One region of the Ruminococcus gauvreauii genome, then DNA from elsewhere that is predicted to be linked to it. Evidence: predicted binding sites of a transcription regulator. Region 1 holds the regulator's gene; the other holds the start of a gene.
The links. Region 1 encodes LexA, which represses DNA repair genes until DNA is damaged. Its sites were predicted from a motif close to CNAACANNTGTTNG; they were not measured.

Region 1 (9,401 bases):
ACCTTTCTGATATCCCAGAACAATAATATCAGCAGAATCAGGAGAAGCATAGAACTGTTGTGCAGAACTCTGGGTGAGGACAGGACTGCGGAGAACGGAAGACAGTACGATACCTTTCCGGGACCAGAAGCCATTGTGCGGGGCGGTATGGCAGTGCTGAAAACGCTGGGACTTGGCTACCGTGACAAATATGTTTACCGCACAGCGCAGGCCGTTCTGGAGGGAACACTGAACCTGGAAGAACTGAAACGTGCAGACTACGAAGAGGCTCACAGAAGGCTGACAGCACAGTACGGCATCGGCAGGAAAGTGGCGGATTGTATCTGTCTGTTTGGACTTTATCATATAGAAGCCTTCCCCATCGACACCCACGTGAAAAAAATCCTGGAGGTTCATTATCCCCTGGGATTTCCCCATGACAAATACAGAGGATACGGGGGAATACTCCAGCAGTATATGTTCTACAATGATCTGAACGAAAAACTGTACAGAACTGCGAGGATTGTTGTATGAGAACCGTAAAAAATGAAAAATACAGGAAGAATTTCTTGACGAAAGGACACGCCTGTGGTATTATCATAGAGTATGCCGCACAGAGAGGTTATAAGTGTTCCGCTTCAGGAACCACCATATCTGGCGAGTAATGATAATAGGAGGTGCCATATGTACGCAATTATTGCAACAGGTGGTAAACAGTACAAAGTAGCCGAAGGCGATATCATTAGAGTGGAAAAGCTTGGTGCAGAAGCTGGTGAAACTGTTACATTTGAAGATGTACTTGCAGTGAACAACGATGGGTTAAAAGTTGGTTCCGATGTAGCAAATGCAAGCGTAACTGCTTCTGTCATTGAGAACGGAAAAGCTAAAAAAGTCGTAATCTATAAGTACAAAAGAAAAACTGGTTATCACAAGAAAAACGGTCACAGACAGCAGTTTACAAAAGTTAAGATTGAAAAAATCAACGCTTAATTGTTAAACTGTGATGATTGAGATTACGATTTTTGTGAACAATAACAGGTGTATCGGTATTGAATCAAAAGGACATGCCGGCTACGGCGCGCACGGCAATGATATTGTATGTGCAGCAGTTTCGGCGCTGACGATTAATACACTGAATTCCATCGAGACGTTTACGGAAGATGATTTCGAAGGCGGACAGGACGATGGGTATCTGGAATTTCATCTGACACAGCCGGTGAGTGACAGAGCACAGCTGCTGCTCGATTCTCTGGTGCTGGGGCTTCGTGAAATCCGGAAAAATTATGGAAATAAGTTTATAGAGATAACAACGAAGGAGGTGTAAGGACATGTTGAATATGAACCTTCAGTTATTCGCACATAAAAAAGGTGTTGGTTCTACAAAGAACGGCAGGGATTCTGAATCCAAGAGATTAGGTGCAAAAAGAGCCGATGGACAGTTTGTAAAAGCAGGCAATATCCTTTACAGGCAGCGCGGAACAAGAATTCATCCAGGTGTGAATGTAGGACGCGGTAAAGACGATACACTGTTTGCATTGACAGATGGTGTTGTAAGATTCGAAAGAAAAGGAAGAGATAAGAAACAGGTTTCTATCGTTCCAGTATCAGAGTAATACTTAGGGGGCTTCAAATCACATCGGTTTGAAGCCTTTTTATCTATTCCCACAGAAGTGGAGGAAAATATGTTTGCAGACAGAGCGAAAATAATCATCCGGTCAGGAAAAGGCGGAGACGGTCACGTGAGTTTCCGAAGGGAGCTTTACGTTCCGAACGGAGGCCCGGACGGCGGAGACGGAGGAAAAGGCGGGGACGTCATTTTCGAAGTTGATGAAGGTATGAATACCCTGACGGATTATCGACATAAAAGAAAATTTTATGCACAGAGCGGAGAAGAGGGCGGCAAACGCCGCTGCCATGGAAAAGACGGCACGGATATCGTATTAAAAGTTCCGGAGGGAACCGTGATCATGGAAGCACAGAGCGGAAAGGTCATCGCGGATATGTCCGGGGACAACAGACGTCAGGCAGTACTGCGCGGAGGCAGGGGCGGAAAGGGAAATATGCATTATGCGACTGCTACGATGCAGGCACCGAAGTACGCACAGCCGGGTCAGGATGCACAGGAACTCGAGGTACGTCTGGAGCTTAAGGTCATCGCGGATGTCGGGCTGATCGGATTTCCGAATGTCGGAAAGTCTACACTGCTGTCACGCGTGACGAATGCACGGCCCAAAATAGCTAATTATCATTTTACGACCATTAACCCGAATCTCGGGGTTGTGGATCTGGACGGCTGCAGCGGTTTTGTCATAGCGGATATACCAGGGCTGATCGAGGGGGCGTCAGAGGGCGTCGGTCTCGGTCATGAATTCCTGAGGCATATCGAGCGCACACGCGTGATGATCCACGTGGTGGACGCGGCGTCTACAGAGGGACGGGATCCCGTAGATGATATCTATAAGATCAATGAGGAGCTTCGGGCTTACAACCCGGAGATTGCAAGACGGCCTCAGGTGATTGCGGCAAATAAAACAGATGTGATCTATGCAGACGGTGAGAATCCGCTGGAACGCCTGAAGAAAGAATTTGAACCGCAGGGAATTGCAGTATTCCCCATATCCGCTGTCAGCGGACAGGGAATATCTGAGCTTTTGTATCATGTTCAGCATATGCTGGATAACATTGAGAAAAAACCGGTTGTATTTGAACAGGAATTCTTCCCCGAGGACGTACTCATCACGGAGAATCTTCCGTTTACCGTGGAAAAAGCTGAAGATGATACACATACGTTCATCGTGGAAGGCCCCAAGATTGAAAAAATGCTTGGTTATACAAATCTGGATTCCGAAAAAGGGTTTGCATTTTTCCAGAAGTTCCTGAAAGACGGAGGAATCCTGAAGGAACTGGAAGCCGCCGGAATCGAGGAAGGCGACACTGTCCGGATGTACGGTTTTGAGTTTGATTATTACAAATAGGAGTAAGTATGACGAGTAAACAAAGAGCGTATTTAAAGGGGCTGGCCATGACAATGGACCCGATCCTGCAGATTGGAAAATCGACCCTGACACCGGAAAACACTTCATCTGTGGCTGAAGCGCTGGAGGCACGGGAACTGATCAAGATCAACGTACTGAAAAACTGTATGGATGATCCGAAAGCGTTAGCTCAGGTTCTGGCGGAACGCACCCAGTCGGAAGTTGTTCAGGTGATTGGCAGAAAAATCGTACTCTATAAAGAGGGCAGGGACGATAAGAAAAAGATTGAACTGCCCCGGAGATAAGGCTTATGCAAAAAGAACAGAAAATCGGTATCATGGGAGGGACCTTTGACCCGATTCACGTGGGACACTTGATTCTGGGAGAGACTGCATATGAGCAGTTTGGACTGGAAAAAGTTCTTTTTCTGCCGGCGGGTAATCCGCCGCACAAGAAAAACCGCCGGGGCCGTGCGACTGACGAGCAGCGTGTGGAGATGGTTGCCCGTGCGATCTCGGATAATCCTCATTTTGAGCTGTCGCTTGTGGAAATGAATGAGGATGGGTATACGTATACGTTTCGTACGCTTGAACGGTTGAATGAGGAATACCCGGAAAATGAATACTATTTTATCATTGGTGCGGACTCACTGTTCAATTTTGAGACATGGAAAGAACCGGAAAGAATCTGTGCGGCAGCCAGAATCGTTGTGGCGACGCGGGATCACACAATGGATGAGAAAATAGTAGCTGAGATGACGCGGCTTTCAAAGAAATACGGCGGCAGTTTCCTGAAGCTGGACAGCCTTAACATTGATGTCTCATCTCAGATGCTGCGCTCATGGATTGAGGAAGAACGTACGATAAAGTATTATGTACCGAACCGGGTAATTGATTATATCTATGAAAACCGGATTTACCGGTAAGTAATAAGAGGTGACATCGTGGCAGAACAAAAGCATGATTTAATAAAGCTGGAAAGAAAATTGAAAAATTATCTGGACCGTCAGCGTTTCCAACATACGATGGGCGTGATGTACACAGCTGCGTGTATGGGTATGGTTCACGGCGGGGATCCCGCTAAGCTGCAGCTTGCGGGGCTTCTGCATGACTGCGCGAAATGTATTCCGGATGAAAAGAAACTGCGGCTGTGCGGTAAATTCGGAATTACACCATCTCACTATGAGACGACTCATCCATACATGCTGCACGCAAAACTGGGTGCTCATCTTGCGAAAAAGAAGTTTGATATCCGCGACCCGGAAGTACTTTCTGCGATTACGTGGCACACTACGGGAAAGGCGGCTATGACGGTCCTGGAAAAAATTATTTATATTGCAGATTACATCGAACCTGGACGAAATAAAGCCCCGCGGCTGGAGGAAATCCGTAAAATGGCATTCAGAGATTTGGATGAATGTATGTATATGATCCTCCATGACACGCTGACTTATCTGAGAACAGTTGAGAAGGAAATTGATACTGTCACGGAAAGTGCATATGAGTATTATTGTAATCTGCATAATCAGGGATGAAGGAGAAAAAAATGACGGGAAAAGATATGGCAAAAACCGCCTGCCTGGCGTTGGAAGATAAAAAAGCAGTGGATATCAAAGTGATCGACATCGAGAAGGTGTCCACGCTTGCTGATTATTTCATCATTGCGAGCGGAACGAACCGCAATCAGGTCCAGGCTTTGGCTGAAAATGTAGAAGAGATGCTGGAGAAAGCAGGATATCGTCCGAAACAGATCGAGGGTTATCAGAATGCAAACTGGATTCTGATGGATTACGGCGACCTGGTGATTCACATTTTCGATGAAGAAAACCGTTTGTTCTATGATCTGGAGAGAATCTGGAGAGACGGAACATCCGTTTCAGTAGCTTCGCTGGAAGACTGATGAAGAGAATGCCGTTTCATGACTGGTATCAGTTATGGGACGGTATTTTTTCACGCATCTCTTAGACCGCTGCGTTACGCATGGTGAGCAGATATGATACAATGAAAGCGGGTGGTAACAGAAACCATAGAAAAAAGACAGGGAGCATCCTGTTCGTACACAGCAGAGCCTTGACAGAAAAAATCAAAGGTAAATAAGGACCATGCAAAAGATGCAGGAGCAAAGGGTGCGGAAATCATTGAAGATAGCCGCACCCTTTGCTCCTGTATTTTTGGATTTTATCAGGACTTCATAAATCTCATCACACCGACTACTTTTCCAAGGATTTCAAGTCCTTCTTCTACGATGATGGGATCCATCTCATCATTTTCGGGCTGCAGTCGGTAATATCCGTTCTCTTTATAAAATGTTTTGACAGTTGCTGAATCATCGATCAGGGCAACAACCATATTTCCGTTGTCAGCTGTGTGCTGACTCTGTACCAGCACGTAATCCCCGTCGAGAATTCCTGCATTGATCATACTCTCACCGTGGATTTCCAGGATAAATGCATCGGATTTCGGCATATGTTCAGCAGGAATCGGAAAATAATTCTCAATATTCTCCACCGCAAGTATAGGTTCACCGGCAGCCACACGTCCCACAACAGGAACATTGACCATCTCACAGCGTGCTGTGTTGAAATTATCGTCCAGAATTTCGATCGCGCGCGGTTTAGTAGGGTCTCTGCGGATATAACCGTTCTTTTCCAGCGTTTCCAGATGGGAATGAACGGAGGATGTTGACTTCAGATTGACAGCCTCGCAGATCTCACGGACCGCAGGAGGAAATCCGCGGTTGATGATTTCACTTTTTATGTAATCGAGAATTTCCTGTTGTTTTTTGCTTATCTTACCATAGGCCATATACACTGCCCTCCATGTTTTTTATTGCCTCTATCATAGCATATAAGTACACAGATTGCAAACAGATATTCGGAATGTCTGTTCGAAAAACAACTTGACAAACGTTTGTTCTGGATAGTATAATGACAATACAGAACAAATGTTTGGAACATATATTTGCATGGACTTGTACAAATGAGGGAGGTCATTATATGAAGAGGAGAAGACGTACGAGAAACAGAAGAAGAATCCAGCTGACTGTGACCGCAGTATCCTTTCTGATACTAAGTGCGGCACTGATTCAGTTCAGCGCAGATAACATTGGTGCGCAGAGTGATATTTCCAGGATTACCTATAAATATTATACCAGTCATTATGTTGAGCGCGGAGAAAGCCTGTGGAGTATTGCGCAGCAGTATATAACAGATGATTATGGATCGGTAGACGCATATATTTCAGAAATCAGGGAGATCAATGGCCTTAATGGGACAAAACTTCAGCAGGGAAGTCATATTTGTGTGCCGTATTATTCAGCAGAACATCATTGATCTCCGGTTAATCTTACGTTAAAAACCCGGATATGGCGCTTGGGCTACATAACAGAATTATGTGAACCTGCAGGCGCGTATCCGGGTTTCATTTATGAGATGAGCTTCAGGATCAAAAAGAAGATGATCGGTACCAGCAAAGCCGGTAGCATATTCAGTGTCTTGCAGTCTTTGATTTTCAGGATGGCCAGACCAGACGCGGCAATTAAAAATCCTCCGACGATAGTGATCTCCGTCATAAGGGAGTCTGTAAGGAAATTCTGCAGGTATGTGGCACACAGATAGATCAGGCCCTGCCAGCAGAATAGAACAGGAGCTGCGAGTGTCATACCGATTCCGTATGTGGAAGCGAGCACTGTGGAAGTGACAAAGTCAAGAGTTGCATTTGTAAAAAGAAAAGTATGATCACCGTACAGAGCGCTCTGTATTGGACTCAAAATGGACAGGCTGCCAATACAGTAGAGCAGGATTCCGGTAGAGAGACCCTGGCCAAGCTCGGATTTCCCGAGGCGTCCCACCAGTCGGTTGAATCTTCCGTCGATATTGAGAACCGTACCGGCCAGACAGCCGAGCGCAAGGCTTACGATAAAAAGCACAGGATAGCTGCTGTCAGGCATATTTCCGACGATGGAATTGATACCAAGTCCTACGGCAGCCAGACCCATGGCGTTGTACAGAGCCCCCTGATATTTTTCATGGATTCCTTTTTTTAGTGCACTTCCAAGCACGCTTCCCAGGAGAATAGTTCCGGTGTTTACGATTGTACCTAACATAAGAGTTTCCTTTCTTTTGCATACCGTGGCTGACGGGGGATGTGAGCACCGCAACCAATGGCAAGATATCTATTTGATAAAAGAATAAACCCTCCAGTAAGGGGAGAGTCAATAGGATTGTATTTTGCCGCGCCGATTTCCTGCAGAAAGGACCCGGGGAGATATGAAGTTATCCCTCCGGATATTACCTGTCAGAAGAGGTGACGGGTATCTGTATTTCCGTCACAAACTGATCCGTATCATCCGTCATTCCATAATCGATCAGCGTGATTTCTACGGAATTTCCCGAGAGGACCAGATTGCTGCTTTGCATGTGTTCCAGGAGCCGATGGTAATAGACAGAAGACTGCGTATGTGTGCCGGGAAATCGTATGGTAAGGTATTTTCCGGCAGGCAGTGATGCGTCGGGCTGTCTCGGATCTTCCGGTTCCAGCATCAGAAAGATACCGGAAAAATTCGAAAAATCAGAGTCACGAATGGATGTTTCCGAGATGGAAACGCCAATCTTTCCAAGAAATATATCAGATTGTATCCGACAGGCTTTTTCCAGCTCACGGATGGGATACTCCAGATCATCTGTCACCGGAAATTCTTTTTTCAGAAAAAAGACGGGACGTTCCGGATATGATTTCAGCAGTATATGATCCAGAGTACAGTTTCTGGCATCTTCGATCTGGCTGATTCTCGATGATAATTTTTTCTCTATTGTCTGCAGCCTGTGCATCTGTATCCGGATCTCTTCCTGCTGAGATTTCAGGATCTGTATCATAGTGTCAGTATCCTTGCTTTGGAAGAAATAAGATATTCGCTCCAGCGGTACCTGCAGCGCTTTCAGGTACATAATTGTGTTGAGGCGTTCAAACTGCCGGGTAGAGTAGTAGCGGTAGCCGGTTTCCGGGTTGACTTTTTCCGGTTTTAAAAGTCCGGTCTCATCATAATACCGCAGAGTTTTGACATTGATATCAAACAGTCGTGCGACTTCGCCAATACTGAATAAGTCCTTCATGCGTGTGCTCCTGCTGCGGTGAAAAGTGTCCCGGCTTTACCGCCTCTGATGATCTCGTACAGTCCCATATGATACCTCCGTTATAATGTATGCCCTGAAGAGGGCAGTTCCCAATAATTTTTGTTGTGAAAATCCTTGAATTCTGTCTGTATATAATGTAGCATAAATTTTAAGATTACAAAAGTGAATAGTTTCCGGATCATGTCGAAAAGCTGGAGATACATATAAATATTGGCAGACAGCAAAAGACTGTACCAGAGAGAGGAGTAAAAGAATGCGGGATCCACAGAAAACCATAGGAAATCTGATTGATAAACAGGGAGTCTCATTTATCAGCTCCGTGGACGGGGAGGGTTTTCCGAATACGAAAGCGATGCTTCCGCCGCGTAAGCGAGAAGGAATCCGGGTTTATTATTTTACGACGAATACATCATCCATGCGTGCTGCACAGTTTAAAGAAAATTCAAGAGCATGTATCTATTTTTGCGACAGACGCTTTTTCAGGGGCGTCATGCTGATTGGAACTATGGAAGTCCTGGAGGACAGTCAGAGTAAAGAAATGATCTGGCAGGAGGGTGATACCATGTATTACCCGGAGGGAGTCACCGATCCGGATTATTGTGTATTGCGATTTACAGCCGAGCGGGGGCGATATTACAGCAATTTTAAAACAGAAGATTTTGAAATAGAATAGGAGGCCGGGATATGGAGTGGAAAGATAATAAATGCCGATGCAGTTGGGCAAATCCGAAGAATGAGCGTTACATACGATACCACGACGATGAGTGGGGTGTTCCGGTCTATGATGATCAAAAGCTGTTTGAGATGCTGATTCTGGAATCTTTTCAGGCGGGGCTGACGTGGGAGTGTGTTCTCAATAAGCAGGATGCGTTCCGGCAGGCGTTTGATCAGTTTGACCCGGAAAAAGTCTGTCGCTATGATGAGGAGAAGATTGCTGCCCTGCAGAATAATTCTGACATTATCCGCAACAGATTAAAAATAAAGGCTGCAGTGAATAATGCTAACGTGTTCAGAGAGATACAAAAGGAGTATGGGAGCTTTTCAGATTACCTGTGGCACTGGACAGAGGGAGCGGTAATCTATGAGAAAGGGGCAGCTAACTCCGCTCTGTCGGATGCGGTTTCCAGTGACTTGAAAAGGCGCGGCATGAAATTTGTGGGTACGACAATCATCTATGCGTATATGCAGGCGGTCGGAATCATCTATTCCCACGAGGAGGGCTGTTTTCTGGAACACAGAGACTGATACGCAAAGGAGTAATGAACCGCCCCCTTCACGACATCTTCTCTTTAGGTGTTCCCTCAAATATGATATAG
Region 2 (9,401 bases), 1.2 Mb from region 1:
CAGTATGAAAATGAATCTGATCAGTATGTGGCTGATCATTGTCCCGTTCTCTGCGCTGGCGGCATTTGTGTTTCACTGGCCGCCGGTGGTGGTATTCTTCCTGCTGAAATGGGATCAGATCTATAAGATCATCCCGGTCACCATCCGGCTGCACAGCTGGAAATGGGTGAAAGAGGTGACGCGCAGTGACTCTGAAGTTTTATCGGAGGCAGAGGAAATGACGGCATAATGATCTCGCGGTAAGAAAGGTTTTCGGATGACTCCGGAGACCTTTTTTGCTACGCGGGAGATCTCTCTGGAATTTTCCCGTTTCATGGATGTAACCTTAAAATAAATCTGTTATAATGAATACAAATCATCTTGTTACAGCAAATGGGAGGAGATGCGATGAAAAAGAGAAAATCAAGACAGCGTGTGATTGTCTTTGGTGTTCTGATGTCTGTCCTGCTGGGCGTTGTCCCGGTGCTGGCGCAGCAGGAGACTGCCGTGGACAAGGAGGGGCCTGACTATACAGGCAATGTGATCATGGCACAGAATCTGAATTACAACATTGTCTCCAATGAAGATCTGGAGGCAGTGCAGGCGGTCGGCATGCCCGCACAGCCTGCGGGGACACCGGGGGGCGGCGCAGCTTTGGAGGAGGAAAGTACAGGCGGACAGCAGTACGGCGACGTGCGCTGCGGGATGCAGTACCTGCCGAAACACGAAGGCGCAGGACTCGCGGAACAGCCGACGGCCAGAGCTGCGGTCCCGCCGGAAGAATATCAGGTCGGCGATCAGAAGACGATATACACTGATTATTACCAGGAGGCTGCGGGAAGCTTCACGGCGGAGGTGGCGGCCGTCGGAACTACCTGCACGATCTGGCGTGCCGCCGGCAGGGAGGACCAGCTGAGTGATGCACTGGCACAGGTTTATGCCGATGCTGTCGACAGCCAGATTCACGATCCTTTGAAGGATGCTTTCGGCGACTGGAGCAATGCCGATGCAGACCGGGACGGTAAAACCGCGTTTGTGTTCTATCCGATGGACTTTGCGGGTTTTTTCTACAGCGCTGACCTTTATACGAAGGATGAGTATGACTGGGCCAGCGGCAATGCCATGGATATGCTTCACCTGGACAGCGGCAATGCGGGAAATACGGCCGCCACTCTGGGGACCCTGGCGCATGAGCTTCAGCATCTGGTCAATTATGCACAGACCGGCGGTTACAGTGAGAGCTGGCTGAACGAAACTTTTTCCCAGAGCGCTATTGCCGTCTGCGGTCTTGCCAGTACGGACAGCGTGTATGAAGTGGGATTTCTGACGGATTTTACTGCGGCGAACGGCTATACCCATCCGTTCATCTTCCGGGAGTATTACGTTCCGGACGGCGATACGGCAGCTGTTCCTTATGGAAGCTGGTATCTCTTCGGCCGGTATCTGGCGTATCAGACGGAGGGACTGCCGGGCGGCGGAGAAGGTATTTACCATACCGTGCTGAACAATGGCGGATGCACCATGGACGATCTGGAGGCGGCGCTCACGGATATTGGTTATCTCGGAGCGGATAAGGCGGCTGCTGACATCAATGATCTTGTCACTAACTACAATCTGGCGCTTTACCTGAGAGAACCGTCCGGAGTTTACAGTCTGAGCGGAAACTCCGAAGACCCATCCGATGTAGACGGCGTGAAAACGGACCGCATCATGCACAATCAAAGTATGCCGGAAACTCTGCCCGGAGGCGGAGCCGCAGGCTGGAGCCTGAACTTTGACAGTCAGGGCGTGACACCGGAGGGATATGGCGCTGATGTATACTTCGCAGGCATCACCACGGATGTTCTGCTGGGAGTGTATGCCGAAACGATGGAAGGGACCCTGCTCTACGGATCAGCAGTGTCTCTGGATACATCTGATGAAGATGCGGATATTTATTACACCACAGACGGCAGTGACCCGGTATCTTACGGTGTCTTGTATGAAGAGCCGATCCCTGTGACGCAGCAGATGACATTGACGGCATGTACAATTGCGGCAGACGGACGGTACTCACCTGTGAATAGCTGGGACTACACAGTGAAAACGGACGTGGTAAATGCAGACATACCATCCGGACGGGTGGAGCCCGGGACAGAGGTGACGCTGTCCTGCGATACTCCGGGAGCTGCGATCCGCTATACGACAGACGGCAGCGATCCGTCTGCGGATAACGGCACTGTCTGCAGCGGAACAGTCAGGATTGACGAGACCCTGACGCTAAAGGCTGTCAGTATCATGCAGGGAAGGGAAGATGTGCTGCCGGGAGATATTCGAACCTTCGTGTACGAGACAGGAGAGGGAATCGGTGACAATTATGAACCGAATAACAGTATTGCCGAGGCTGTTGCGGTGAGCTTTCCCGGGAAGATCAGGGCGACGATTCACAATCCGCAGGATGTAGATGTCTATGCATTCTCACTGGACAACAGTGCCAGGCTGAACCTGACATTGACGCCTCCCGTGGGCTCTTCCTACAGTCTGACACTTTATGATGCGGAGGGCAATATGCTTGCGGAATCTGCCATAGCCGGGAAGAGCCAGAGTATCCGAAGTTCGGTTCCCTTCGGCAGATATTTGATAAAGGTTGCAGGAATAGAAGACAGTTCTTCGGAGCGTCAGCCATATACTTTAAGTCTGATGAAGGAGCTGAATGAGGAAGCTGCCGCAGGAATGGATCTGTCTGAGATGAATATGCTGACTGCCCTGAGCGATCAGAATGCGGGAACCGGGAGCGGGTACGCATGGGATTGGGGAGTCAATGGCGGCGGACACTTCCTGATGTCCATGTCATACTTCTCTCACTGGGGCGGCCCGGTGGAGGAGAGTCTTGACCAATACCGCGAGGAGGGAGACTTTTCTTACAGAAGGGTATCGGATCAGTCACTGTATCACATACAGAATGCACTGTATCTGCCGAATGATGACCGTGACAGTTACATAGAGCACGTAAAAAATGCGGTATACAGCTACGGTGCCGCGGACATTTATGTTCTGTCTGCCTGGTCATACTGGGACCCGGAATGCAAAAACCTGTATGTCGATTCGGATTATAGATATCCGGTCTCTTACGCTGACGGAGGACATATCGTGACAGTCGTGGGATGGGATGACAATTACAGCAGAGAACATTTTACGGGAAACCCCGGACTTGCAAAAATCTTTTATCCGGACCAGCCGGTCGATATCCCGAAACCGGACAGGGATGGTGCGTTTATTGTTAAAAATTCCTGGGGAGAGACCTCCGGGAACAGCGGTTATTTCTATCTGTCATATGAGGATGCCTTTTTAATGCGGAACAACCCGGCAGTGTTTATCGCCGATGACATGCCGGATAACTACAATCATCAGTATATGAACGACCCTTTCGGTACCGTCGACTTCTGGTCGGAAGACGGCAGTTTCACCGCGACAGAATGCTTTGCGAATGAAAAAGATACGCCGGAACTGCTGAAGGCTGTGTCGTTTGTTACCGGAAGTGCAGATACCCGTTATGAGATCAGTGTCACTCAGAACGGGGAGACCCGAAAGGTAGCCGAGGGGGTTAAAAAGTATGCAGGTTTTTACACAGAGCGCCTGAATCAGGCGATCACGGTCCTGCCGGACAGCAAGTTTTCTGTCAGCGTGTATCTGGAAACACTGGATTCGGACAAGCCGCCGCACATTGGTATCAGCGCGAATCTGTATGGAGCAGTCAGCGGAGTTGAACCGGTGGAAAATGTGGCGTTTATCACAGTAAACGGTCAGACCACAGATATGGGAATGGACGGCATTTTTCCGAATATCAGGGCCTATACGTGTGATGTGAATTCCGGAGCCTATACCGAGGATATCTTAGAGACAGGCACCAGCAGGCGGACTGCAGAAGAGAGAGGACAGGCGGAGATTGAGGAAGCAGTACAGAATGTGAGACTGACAGGACAGGATACCGCTTCCGTAAATGGTGCGGTGGCTGTTTCCATTGAAGGAGCAGGAGATACACCGGCACCGCGGACGGACTTGCCGGACAGATTTGACCTTCGGGATACGGGGACGTTGACACCAGTACGCGATCAGGGATCGCTCGGAAGCTGCTGGACCTTTGCAGCTTTAGCCAGTGTGGAAAATAATATTGCCAGAAACGGCGGTTTTGCAGTGGATTATCCCAGTGGAATCAGTTTGAGCGCCAGCGAAAAAAAGGTGCTTCTGACGAAAGACGCGCCGGAACAGACGGTCAGCCTGACCGCCAGTCTCATGGACGCGGACAGTCCGTCCAGTACGAGAATCAACTGGAGTGTGACCGGCGATGCGGACAGTGTCCGCCTCGAACAGACAGCCAGCGCAAATGGGGAGGAGGTGCCGGTGATCACGGCGCTGAAACCAGGTGTGGTTACACTGACGGCTGCCAGTGAGGCGGATATGACGGTTACTGCCAGCTGCGTGGTTACCATTACGGTTCAGGGAGTGGAGAGCATCACATTAGATCCCGATAAACTGACGATGAACAAAGGGGAGACGGCTGCCCTGACGCCAGTGACAAGCCCTGCAGATGCGGTTGATGCGACGGTATTATGGTCAAGTGACCATCCGGAGATCGCCAATGTGGATAAAAACGGCGTCGTAACAGCGCTTTCCGGCGGAACGGCTGTCATTACTGCAAAAGCCGGAACTGCGGAGGCGGCGGCAGAGGTCACAGTGAAAGGGACTCCTGCTGTTAAACCAGGCGGGGATGATACTCCCGGGGGCAGCGCTGGCGGTGATTCCGGGAACGGGAAAAAACCGGGAACAGACGGAAGCAGTACTTACAGAAGCAGCAGGAAAGATGTGAAGACTGGAGATGACAGCAGCCCTCTGATGCTTCTTGCACTGATGACAGCTGCCGGAAGCTGCATCATGATAAATATATACAGAAGAAAGAAAAGTGAAAGATAACGACAGAAAAAGATGGTTCGGAGACGAGCCATCTTTTTCTGCGAAAGTTGTTCCAAAAGGTTTTCAGCCTGGTGAAAAGTTTTCCGGAAAGGGAATGACTCCAAGATAACGTCCCATCCGCTTGTAATCATTCGGGTCGGTCATCACCAGATCATGCTGGGTATCTGTAAGGGATTTCAGCAGCATCATATTTCTTTTCCGGTAAAACCGTCCGATGATCAGATATCCGTTGTGCAGAAACAACCATATTTCGCCGTTTTTAGGCTGAATCCAGTCAGCGTACTGAAATCCCAGAATAGAATGTTTAAAAAAACTGGGAGAAAGCTTGTTCGTGTGCAGAATAATACCGAACGTACATTCCGCAGTCAGAGAATTACAATCTACCACAAGGTTTCGTGTGATACGGATACTATATTCAACTCTCCCAACTTCAGGATTGAAAAATTCAAAACATTTCAGCAGAATTTTATCTTTTGACACTTTATGCAGCAGACGGTTATATTCAAGATCGATGTTGAAGGTGATGTAATTTTTCCAGTACGGAGGAAGTGCCTCGAATTTTGAAGAGTATTTTTTGAAGGTGTAAGATATCTTGGGAGCGGTTTCGGAAAACTCATCAAGGGAACAGTTCAGTGCCTGGGCGATCGCTGCCATCGTGTCGTATCTGGGATTCGGTGTGATGCCGCTTGTGATTTTTGAAAGTGTACTCAGCGGAATCCCGCTCAGTTCGGACAATTCCTCAAGCGTATACTTCCTGTCTTTCATAATTTCTTTTATTTTTCTGTAGTCCATAAACTTATTTCTCCTGCCTGCATTTACAGGTTTATTTTATAGGGTGTCTTTTCAGCAGCCACTTATAGAGCATACCACCCGGAGGCAAAAGATTCAATCAATCCTTCCCGGTTTTGGTCTGCTGTAATTTTTTACCGGTTGAATTCGAACAAGTGTTCTGATATATTCGATTTAGAGGACATGAAAAATGGAGTGGCAGGTTGAAAGAAAACTTTTCCACATCCCTGATTAGAGCCGCAGCAGGTGCGGCATGGGAGGTAAAAATGAAAAGACTTATTTTTCATATTGATGTGAATTCGGCATTTCTCAGCTGGGAAGCTGTTCATCGGCTGCATCACCTGGGAGGCAGACTGGACCTGCGTGAAATTCCGTCAGCGGTAGCAGGTGATGCAGCTATGAGGCATGGGATCATACTGGCCAAATCCATACCGGCTCAGAAGTACGGGATACACACCGGAGAGGCTGTATGGGAGGCAAGGCAAAAATGTCCCCGGCTGCTGCTGGTACCCCCCAATTACAGCCTGTATGAAAAGGCTTCCGGTGCATTGATGGAGATTTTGCGGGAATATACTCCGGGTGTGGAGCAGTATAGTATTGACGAAGCGTTTTTGGATATGACGGGTACAAGAGAACAGCGGGAAAGTCCTGAAGAGGCGGCAGAGCAGATACGGGGCAGGATCTGCCGGGAGCTGGGCTTCACAGTCAATGTCGGGATATCGGAAAATAAATTGCTGGCCAAGATGGCTTCCGGACTGAAGAAACCCGACCTTGTGCATACGCTGTTTCCGGAAGAAGTAAAACAGAAAATGTGGCCGCTGCCGGCCGGGAAGCTTTTCTTTGTGGGAAGGGCAACGGCGAGGAAATTGCACAGCCTTGGGATTCACACAATCGGAGAGCTTGCACTGTCAGATCCCGCAGTCCTGAGATACCATTTAAAAAAGCACGGCGAAGTGATATGGGAGTTTGCGAATGGAAAGGATATATCGGTTGTGGAAGCTGAAGCGCCGCCCAATAAGGGATATGGCAATTCTACTACGATCGCCTTTGACGTGACGGATGCAGCTGTGGCAAAAATGGTTTTGCTTGCCCTCTCAGAAACTGTCTCTGCGAGGCTGAGAAAGCATAATGTGAAAGCGGAAGTCATCTGCGTGGGAATCAAGGACAGCAGCCTGTGTTATGCATCTCATCAGATGACGTTAACATCAGCTACAGATATCACCGCTGAGATACATGCCGCTGCAAGCCGTCTTTTTGACGAGCTCTGGGATGGCAGCCCCATCCGGCATCTCGGTATCCATACCGGCAGAATCAGGGATGGAGAGACATACCGGCAGACGGACATATTTGACAGGACCGATTACGAAAAGCTGGAAAGGATGGATCGGACAGTTGATCAGATCAGGGCCAAATATGGAATTGATGCGGTAAAGAGAGCCGTGTTTTTAAAAACACCGGTTGACCATATGAGCGGAGGGATCAGCCGGGAAAAGAGAAAGGTCGACTACAGCCGGCTGAAAATTGAGTGAGGTGTTTGAAGGTGACTTTTAAAATCGGCAGTGAGATACAGACGGCGGATGCGGGAGCAATCCGGGGGCATGTGCGGGAGATCGCCTGCAAATGCTGGTTTACCAGAAAAGGAGAGGGAATTCCCCTGATGATCAAACTGGAGGATGAGGACGGGATGATCCGGACGATTCGGGAGATCGAGGTCAGATATTGTGAACAAAAGTCATATTCCGGAATCCCCTCCACAGAATACGGCTGCGAGATTGTCTGGGAGGGAGTCAGGAAGGACGTAAAACTGATATTTCTGCAGGAAGAGTGCAGATGGATTATGACAGAGCAGAAAAGATAGAAGACACGTATTTCTTCTGATCGGTTTGAATGGATTGTGTTTTAGATTTGAATGTGATAACATATGACATATCAGAAAGATAAGGGGGAGTGTTATGCTCCAGGAAGAGCGTGTAAATGAAATCAGAAAGCTGGTAATTGAAAATAAAAGAGTACTGGTAAGTGAATTGTGCGAAAGATACCAGGTGAGTGATGTAACCATACGGAAAGACCTGCAGATTCTGCAGAAAGAAGGTCTGGTGAAGAAAATATACGGGGGAGCGCTGCTGAACGAGGACAGCACGCGTAAGGCGGAAACGCCGTTCGAATTGACTGATTCGGGCAAGAAATATCCGAAAGACGGAAACTATACCGGGAAGATGAAGGTGGCAGAACTGGCTGCTTCCAGGATAACGGATGGCGATACATTGTTTCTTGGGTCGGGTTCTACCTGCTGCATGCTCGCAAAGAAACTGAAGCGGTATAAAAACCTTACAGTTGTGACGAACAATATTTCAGCTCTGGCGGATTTACTTTGTTTTCCCTGCAAACTGTTTGTCATCGGAGGTGAAGTTACCTCCGTGGATTCAGCAACATATTTTTCAAGTATTGAAAATGCGTCGCAGTATTTGAAAAGTATCTATGTATCGAAGGTTTTTACCAGTTGTTCGGGGCTCGATCTAAACGCGGGAATCACTGTGAATTCCATAATCAGTACTTATATCTATCGGGCAATTGCAGATATTCATGAGAACTGGTATATGATGGTGGATAAAGGGAAATTTGGGCATATCGGGATTTATAAGGTGGCAGAACTGGGACAGGTAGACTGCGTGATCGCGGATGAAGTCCCGGATCAGTATCAGAATTATTTAAAAGAACATAATATCCGGTTATTGGAGAATGGAACAGAAAGTTAAAAGGGCGGCTGTACTTGCGATTTTGCATCGAGGGTGCGGCCGTATTTTTGTTGCCTGGAAAGAAATCAAAAACAAAATAATTGACAAATAAAATGAAACATAATATAATAAAACATAATATAAACGAATAAAAAATAATAAAAAAGAAAGGGCGGGGAAATATGGTGAAAAAACTGGATTTGATTTTGGCAGGCCGTGCAGGAATTGACTTGAATACGACAGCTCTTAATTGTCCGTTTGCACAGATCCCTTCTTTTACAAAATCAGTTGGAGGTTCTCCGGCAAATATTGCACAAGGTGCGGCCAGACTGGGTCTGAAAACCGGGTTTGTAGGAAAAGTAGCAAAAGACGGTATGGGAGAGTACATATTACAGAGTTTTCAGGAACAGGGAATTGATACATTTGGGATTCAGGTGGATCATACGGGAGCGCGCAACTGTATTGCGCTGACGGAAATTTTAAGTCCGGACAACAGCGGCACCTATCAGAGCAGCTCAGAAGCGTTTCACCATGGAACCTACCTGTATCGGGAAGGAACAGCAGATTTGCTGCTCAGTCCGAATGAAATTAATGAGGTCTATATAGCGGATGCCCGTGCAGTACTGCTCTCGGGAACTGCGTTTTCTGCCAGTCCGTCCCGCGAAGCGATGTTTCAGATGATTGATTATGCAAAGAAGCATGAGACTGCGGTGATTCTGGATATTGACTACAGACCCTTTGGATGGAAGAACAGAGAAGAAGCTGCACGCTGCTATGCGGCGGCCATTGCGCAGGCAGATGTCGTGATCGGCAACCGGGAGGAATTTGATGCGGTCGAGTATCTGACGATGCCGGATAACAGAGACAACGAACGTTCGGCCAGGACACTGCTTGAACAGGGGGTACGGCTTGTCATTGTAAAAGACGGAGCGAATGGGTCATGGGGAT

Region 2: a site for LexA is predicted at 5,867-5,880, ahead of NQ502_RS14615 (DNA polymerase Y family protein). Genes of this name have one in related genera too.

The regions. Positions count from the first base shown of each region.
Region 1 is NZ_CP102290.1:134,965-144,365, reverse strand. Features, by position in the region: gene NQ502_RS00735 (DNA-3-methyladenine glycosylase family protein) at 1-513, shown strand, start outside; gene rplU (50S ribosomal protein L21) at 664-969, shown strand; gene NQ502_RS00725 (ribosomal-processing cysteine protease Prp) at 983-1,303, shown strand; gene rpmA (50S ribosomal protein L27) at 1,308-1,592, shown strand; gene obgE (GTPase ObgE) at 1,662-2,954, shown strand; gene yhbY (ribosome assembly RNA-binding protein YhbY) at 2,963-3,259, shown strand; gene nadD (nicotinate-nucleotide adenylyltransferase) at 3,265-3,879, shown strand; gene yqeK (bis(5'-nucleosyl)-tetraphosphatase (symmetrical) YqeK) at 3,898-4,488, shown strand; gene rsfS (ribosome silencing factor) at 4,500-4,853, shown strand; gene lexA (transcriptional repressor LexA) at 5,135-5,758, opposite strand; gene NQ502_RS00685 (LysM peptidoglycan-binding domain-containing protein) at 5,950-6,285, shown strand; gene NQ502_RS00680 (DUF554 domain-containing protein) at 6,378-7,058, opposite strand; gene NQ502_RS00675 (MerR family transcriptional regulator) at 7,243-8,064, opposite strand; gene NQ502_RS00670 (pyridoxamine 5'-phosphate oxidase family protein) at 8,339-8,758, shown strand; gene NQ502_RS00665 (DNA-3-methyladenine glycosylase I) at 8,770-9,330, shown strand; gene NQ502_RS00660 (ATP-binding cassette domain-containing protein) at 9,359-9,401, opposite strand, start outside.
Region 2 is NZ_CP102290.1:3,080,295-3,089,695, forward strand. Features, by position in the region: gene NQ502_RS14600 (MATE family efflux transporter) at 1-229, shown strand, start outside; gene NQ502_RS14605 (chitobiase/beta-hexosaminidase C-terminal domain-containing protein) at 388-4,929, shown strand; gene NQ502_RS14610 (helix-turn-helix domain-containing protein) at 4,993-5,721, opposite strand; gene NQ502_RS14615 (DNA polymerase Y family protein) at 5,985-7,247, shown strand; gene NQ502_RS14620 (hypothetical protein) at 7,259-7,576, shown strand; gene NQ502_RS14625 (DeoR/GlpR family DNA-binding transcription regulator) at 7,671-8,474, shown strand; gene iolC (5-dehydro-2-deoxygluconokinase) at 8,636-9,401, shown strand, end outside.